Regions from separate parts of the Anaerobacillus sp. 1_MG-2023 genome, predicted to be linked through region 2. Evidence: a T-box and tRNA genes for the amino acid it is inferred to sense, from the RefSeq annotation. Region 2 holds a T-box; the other holds one or more tRNA genes.
The links. A T-box is a leader RNA that pairs with one kind of tRNA and senses whether it is charged. The one in region 2 lies ahead of leuS (leucine--tRNA ligase), so its partner is inferred to be a tRNA-Leu.
Positions count from the first base shown of each region.

Region 1: it encodes a tRNA-Leu, which carries the amino acid that the T-box ahead of leuS (leucine--tRNA ligase) is inferred to sense. The anticodon was not compared.

Region 1 is NZ_JAUORD010000002.1:423,021-426,432, reverse strand. Features, by position in the region: gene Q4550_RS06065 (PAS domain-containing protein) at 1-496, opposite strand, end outside; tRNA gene Q4550_RS06060 (tRNA-Arg) at 631-704, opposite strand; tRNA gene Q4550_RS06055 (tRNA-Gly) at 796-869, opposite strand; tRNA gene Q4550_RS06050 (tRNA-Gln) at 874-948, opposite strand; tRNA gene Q4550_RS06045 (tRNA-Tyr) at 953-1,037, opposite strand; tRNA gene Q4550_RS06040 (tRNA-Met) at 1,055-1,131, opposite strand; tRNA gene Q4550_RS06035 (tRNA-Arg) at 1,146-1,222, opposite strand; tRNA gene Q4550_RS06030 (tRNA-Leu) at 1,231-1,315, opposite strand; gene kynU (kynureninase) at 1,478-2,755, shown strand; gene Q4550_RS06020 (hypothetical protein) at 2,814-2,999, shown strand; gene Q4550_RS06015 (spore coat protein) at 3,011-3,295, shown strand.
Region 2 is NZ_JAUORD010000004.1:314,279-317,690, forward strand. Features, by position in the region: gene leuS (leucine--tRNA ligase) at 1-1,833, opposite strand, end outside; T-box leader at 1,897-2,127, opposite strand; gene Q4550_RS10100 (hypothetical protein) at 2,331-2,543, opposite strand; gene mnmM (tRNA 5-(aminomethyl)-2-thiouridylate-methyltransferase MnmM) at 2,766-3,338, shown strand; gene Q4550_RS10110 (hydrolase) at 3,369-3,412, opposite strand, start outside.

The DNA.
Region 1 (3,412 bases), on a different contig from region 2:
ACCAGACGAATCCCCCGCCTTTTTTCTGAACCCTGAATTCAAATACTTTAGAATTACTGGCGCCATCCTGGAATCGAGATAATTCTTTATGTAAATTCAGCCGATCATCTGGATGTATATAAGATAAGCTGTATGTGCCTAATGATTCCTGAACGTCGTAACCAGTTAACTCTCCCCACGCTTGATTCAACCAGATCCAACTACCATCTATTCCAGTTTGAAAAACAACTTCGTTTAAGCTGTTTATGACACTATTATAGTTTTCTGATAGTTTACGATATTTTTCCTCACTATCTTTTAATTTGGACAGAAGTATGACAGAGCGATCATAATATGACGAGTACCACCAAACAATTACCATAACTGAGATCGTAAAGAATATGTCCATTAACCAATTGATTTTAATTTCATTAACAGAATAAAGCCAATAATCCCATAATAAAATCGCTATAAAAAACGTTACAACAGATATAATTCTTCCTTTATATCGCTTCATTTCGTCACCATTTCCTAAGTGATATATTAATTACTAGTTTATTGGAAATGGAGCGTATGTGCAAACACACATGTGCCATTAATAGGATAAAAAAACTCCTTGAATAAGTCATCTTATTCAAGGAGTTATAAGTATGCGCCTTAGAGGATTCGAACCTCTGACCCACAGCTTAGAAGGCTGTTGCTCTATCCTACTGAGCTAAAGGCGCACGATATGAATGGTATTTCATCTCAACAAAAGTATACCATGATTAAAATCAGGTTGTGAAGTAGCTTTTAAAACTCTTCTACAATATGTAATGGAGCGGGTGATGGGGATCGAACCCACGACATCAGCTTGGAAGGCTGAGGTTTTACCACTAAACTACACCCGCAAAATGGCTGGGCTAGCTGGATTCGAACCAACGCATGACGGAATCAAAATCCGTTGCCTTACCGCTTGGCTATAGCCCAATCATGGTGGAGGGGGACGGATTCGAACCGCCGAACCCTGAGGGAGCGGATTTACAGTCCGCCGCGTTTAGCCACTTCGCTACCCCTCCATGATGAAATTGTAATATGGTAGCGGCGGAGGGGATCGAACCCCCGACCTCACGGGTATGAACCGTACGCTCTAGCCAGCTGAGCTACACCGCCACTTAAATTATGTATGGTGCGCCCGAGAGAAGTCGAATCCCTAACCTTCTGATCCGTAGTCAGACGCTCTATCCAATTGAGCTACGGGCGCAAAATATATGGTGCGGGTGAAGGGACTTGAACCCCCACGTCGTAAGACACTAGATCCTAAGTCTAGCGCGTCTGCCAATTCCGCCACACCCGCATATGTTGTGTATCAGCGACGTTTAATAATATACCATTGAACCATTTGAAATGTCAATCATTATTCTAAAAAAATGTAGAAAGTTTCTTTTGAAGAGAGTGAAAGCGTTGACATGCTCTTCTCCCTCTCATACGATAAGTTGTAGAAAAGGAGCTGTTACATATGAGTTTATCACAGTCCATTACATGCGCAAAAGAATTCGACAAGAAAGACCCTTTAGCCCATTTTCGTGATAAGTTTTACTTAAATCCAAATACGCTATATTTCGATGGTAATTCACTTGGTCTACTATCAAAGAATGCAGAAGCCTCCCTTCTTCGATCTCTTGATGACTGGAAGCAACACGGAATTGATGGCTGGTCTGATGGTAAGCAGCCCTGGTTTTATATGGCAGAAAACATCGGCGAGATGTCATCAACGCTAATCGGTTCACATGCTTCTGAAACAATTACTACCGGTTCAATTACAACTAACCTTCATCAAATGCTCGCTACTTTTTTTAAACCTTCAGGAAACAAAACAAAAATACTAGCCGATTCTTTAACATTTCCATCTGACATTTACGCTATTCAAAGTCAGCTTGAACTCCATGGATTATCCCCAGAAACTAATTTAATACAAGTTCAGAGCCGTGACGGAAGAACAATCCTAGAAGAGGATATCATTGAGGCCATCGATGATACTGTAGCCCTTATTCTCCTCCCTTCCGTACTTTATCGGAGTGGACAATTACTAAATATAGAAAAAATCACACAAGCAGCCCATTCTAAAGGGGTAATCATTGGCTTTGACCTGGCTCATTCAATCGGAGCCATTCCTCATAAACTTCACGACTGGAACGTTGACTTCGCGGTTTGGTGTACATACAAGTACTTAAATAGCGGCCCTGGTGGTGTAGGTGGACTTTTTGTGCACGAAAATCACCTTGGCAGACGACCCGGCCTTGCTGGATGGTTCAGTTCCAAGAAAGAAATGCAATTCGATATGAGTCATACGCTTACTCATGCTGAAACCGCCGGCGCATTTCAAATAGGCACTCCCCACATTTTTAGTATGGCTCCTTTAATAGGAGCTCTGGAATTGATGAACGAAGCTGGCATAGATGCGATTCGAGAAAAATCATTGTCTCTTACCAACTATTTAATGTGTCTTATTAAAGAAAATCTTGCTGAAGATGGTTTTACGATCACTAATCCATCAGAAGATGATCGACGGGGTGGGCATATTTGCCTCGAGCACGATGAAGCTGCTCGAATTTGCAAAGCGCTAAAACAAAAAGGCGTCATTCCAGATTTCCGCTCACCAAACGTCATTCGCCTAGCACCAATTGCTCTCTATACATCATTTGAAGATGTCTATCATGTTGTCCAAATTCTAAAGAGTATTATGATTGAAAAAACGTATCAGCAGTTTTCTAACGAGCGAAACGTTATCGCTTAAGTGAGTATAATTTGGTTTTTCTCCATTCATACTATGTGAAATGAAGGAGGGAAACAGGATGACTCAGCTGAACGAACTTGAACTTCAAAATCTGCGTCACATGATCGGCGGGCATGAAACACTCGCAAACAAACTTGATTCCTATGCCCAATCTTGTACTTGTCCGCAGCTTAAGCAAATGCTTCAAAAGGATGCACAAGAAGCACGCAACACACAACAACAATTAATCGGCTTCTTAAGTTAAGGAGGGATTTTATGAATGAGAAAGATATGGTAAATGATTATTTATCCGTATTGAACAGCAGCTTAAGTAATTACGGGAGCGTCATTTCTCAAGCTGACAATCCACAACTTCGTCAGGCTCTTCAACAAATTAGAAATACCGATGAGCAGCGACAATATAACCTTTATCAATACGCTAAACAAAAAGGGTATTATCAGCCAGCCGCCCCAGCACAAACCAATGAAATTCAACAAGTTAAAAACCAACTAACAGCTCCGCAGCAACAACAGAATAATCAGCCGCCCCAGGTCCATTAATCCAGAGCCGGTGAAAACCGGCTCTGTGTCTTTATGCTCATTTTTTCATAATTTTGTAAATAGCGTTTCACCCTCCCTTTATATGGATAATTAAATGAGTATTACCTATAGGGAGAG
Region 2 (3,412 bases):
ACCCTCGAACGGTCCCATAAACATTTCATATAGACGTAGCGTGTCAGCACCGTGGCTTTCGACAATTTCATCTGGGTTAACAACATTCCCTTTTGATTTACTCATTTTCTCGTTGTTCTCACCAAGGATCATTCCTTGATTTCGGAGACGTTGGAATGGTTCTTTTGTTGGCACAACACCGATATCATAAAGAACTTTATGCCAGAAACGAGCATATAACAAGTGAAGAACCGCATGTTCCGCACCGCCGATATACATATCAACAGGCAACCACTCATCGAGTTTTTTCGGGTCAGCTAGCATTTCATCGTTATCCGGATCAATGTAGCGAAGGTAATACCAACAGCTTCCAGCCCATTGCGGCATTGTGTTTGTTTCACGTCGGCCCTTCATTCCCGTTTTAGGATCAACTACGTTCAACCAATCCTCAATATTAGCTAAAGGAGATTCGCCAGTTCCTGACGGTTTAATTTCCGTTGTTTCAGGAAGAACGACAGGAAGCTCTTCTTTCGGGACAGCAGACATTGTGCCATCCTCCCAATGAATAATTGGAATTGGCTCGCCCCAATAACGCTGTCGACTAAATAGCCAGTCGCGAAGACGATACGTCGTTTTTTTCGTTCCTTTTCCTTTTTCCTCTAGCCATTCTATGCTTTTCGTAATTGCTTCTACTTTCTCAAGGTCGTTTAAGAAGTCAGAGTTCACATGCTTTCCGTCTTCTGTATAAGCTTCCTTGGATACATCTCCTCCAGCAACGACTTCTTTAATAGGAAGATTAAATGTAGTAGCGAACTCATAATCGCGCTCATCGTGAGCTGGAACTGCCATAATAGCTCCTGTTCCATAGCTCATAAGAACGTAATCTGCTACCCAAATTGGAAGCTTCTCATTATTGATTGGATTAATGGCATATGCGCCAGTAAACTCGCCAGTCTTCTCTTTTGATAACTCTGTACGCTCAAGGTCACTCTTAGTTTGTACTTTTGATCGGTAGCTTTCAACTTTTGAGATTTGTTCACTAGTAGAAATTTTGTCAACGAAAGGATGCTCAGGTGCAAGGACCATATACGTTGCTCCAAAAAGTGTATCAGGACGCGTCGTAAACACATCGATCGATTCATCATGACCGTCAATCGTGAATGTTACTTCGGCACCTTCAGATTTCCCAATCCAGTTACGCTGCATTTCTTTAATGCTGTCAGACCAGTCAAGCTCTTCAAGGTCTTCAAGTAAACGATCCGCATACTCTGTAATTTTAAGAACCCATTGCTTCATTGGTTTACGAACAACCGGGTGGCCGCCACGTTCACTTTTACCGTCGATCACTTCTTCATTCGCAAGAACCGTTCCAAGTGCTGGACACCAGTTAACAGCCACTTCATCTACGTAAGCAAGTCCTTTTTCGTAAAGCTTTGTGAAAATCCACTGTGTCCATTTATAGTATTGTGGATCTGTTGTATTAACTTCTCTATCCCAATCATAAGAAAAACCTAACTCTTTAATTTGACGACGGAATGTGTCAATATTCTTTTGAGTAAAATCACGTGGATTATTTCCTGTATCAAGAGCATACTGCTCTGCCGGAAGTCCAAATGCGTCCCAGCCGATTGGGTGAAGAACATTATATCCCTGCATTCGTTTCATACGTGAAAGGATATCCGTAGCTGTATACCCTTCAGGGTGCCCAACATGTAGCCCAGCCCCTGATGGGTATGGGAACATATCAAGAATATAAATTTTTTCACCATTAGCATCGTTTTCTGTCTTAAAAGTCTTGTTTGTTTCCCAGAAGTGTTGCCACTTCTTCTCAATTGTTTTGTGATCAAATGCCATTGTCACTCTCTCCTTCCAGTCCTTGCAAAAAAATAAAAAAACCTCCCGTCCCCGTTGTTCATCAACAGGGACGAGAGGTTGAGAATCTAATATTCACAATCACCCGCGGTACCACCCGGCTTAGTGCTAGAAACAGCACTCACTTAAGGCCTTTAACGCAGGCATACGGGCAACCTTACTCTATTCAGGCTTCCGATTCAAAGGTGAGTTCACAAATCTCCTATGTTAACTTCCACCAGCCGTTAACTCTCTAGCAATAGAATTTTTGTTACTATTCCTTATCATTATCTTTGGATTCACTAGTTACGTATATAATTTGTATTGTATGAATACTTGTGAGAAATGTCAAGAACATTATCAGAATAGACGTTTTTTTCGTAATCTATACATCAGCTGTCCGTATATTCGATGAATTAGTATGTGTGCCAAAAGAACAATCTCAATTAATACAGTAAGGTGCTGTCTCAATAAAAAGAAACGCACCCTGATTGGGTACGTTATCCTTTACGATACTTTTTTTGACTAGCCGAATCATCTTTGGAATGCGGCTTATCTTTTTCTTCTTTTTGTTCTTCTTTTAAATCTTCTAATGGAATCGCATCGACATTCATTTCTGAAGTATCCTCGTCGAGCTGATTCTTTTCCTTATCTGGTAATTGCTCGGGATTATTAGTTTCGCCTTGTTTATGTGATTTTTCATGCTCTGCCATATGATCACCTCATTTTTTTGTATAGTACTCTGTACCACGAGCCAGATATTCCCAAACACATAAAGATGTTAGTTGGAGTGAAAGGTCGATCATGGTAAAGTCATACTTAGTTAGAAACAAACAAAAAAAGCCATTCTAAACCTCGACGTCCTAATAAATTGATAGGATGAGGTAAGAAGACTCATTTAAGAAAATTTTAATTGATAGAAAGGATTACAGATCATGACTCTTCAACGTATATTACCTTTTACAAGAACGCTACTGAATTCAGTATTAACAGAAGGAGGCATTGCTATTGATGGCACTTGCGGAAACGGACATGACACTCTCTTCCTAGCTGAATCAGTAGGGAATTCAGGAAAAGTGTATGGTTTTGATATCCAACCTGAGGCGATTGAAGCTACAGAAAAAAGGCTGGCAGCAGCTAAGCAATCTGCCCAGGTGGCATTATTCCACGAGAGTCACGCTTCAATCAATAGCAAAATTGAGACGAAAGATGTAGGAAACGTTTCTGCCGCAATCTTTAACCTTGGCTACCTCCCAGGTGGAGATAAAACTATTGTGACGAAACCTGAAGAAACGATCCAAGCAGTAACAGACATCCTACATTTGCTTCGTTCAGAAGGGCTCCTTATTCTAGTCGTCTACCCAGGACACCCAGAAGGTAAAATTGAAAGTGAGAAGGTGACAGATTTCGCTTCAGATCTCGATCAGTCACAGTATCAAGTTCTAAAATACCAATTTATTAACCAAATCAATGAACCACCCTATATTCTTGCCATCAGCAAAAAATAAGAGGCTGTGCATCTGCACAGCCTCTATTCTCTATAGAATTCCCATCGTTTCGATATGTTCTCTTGTTTTCTTAT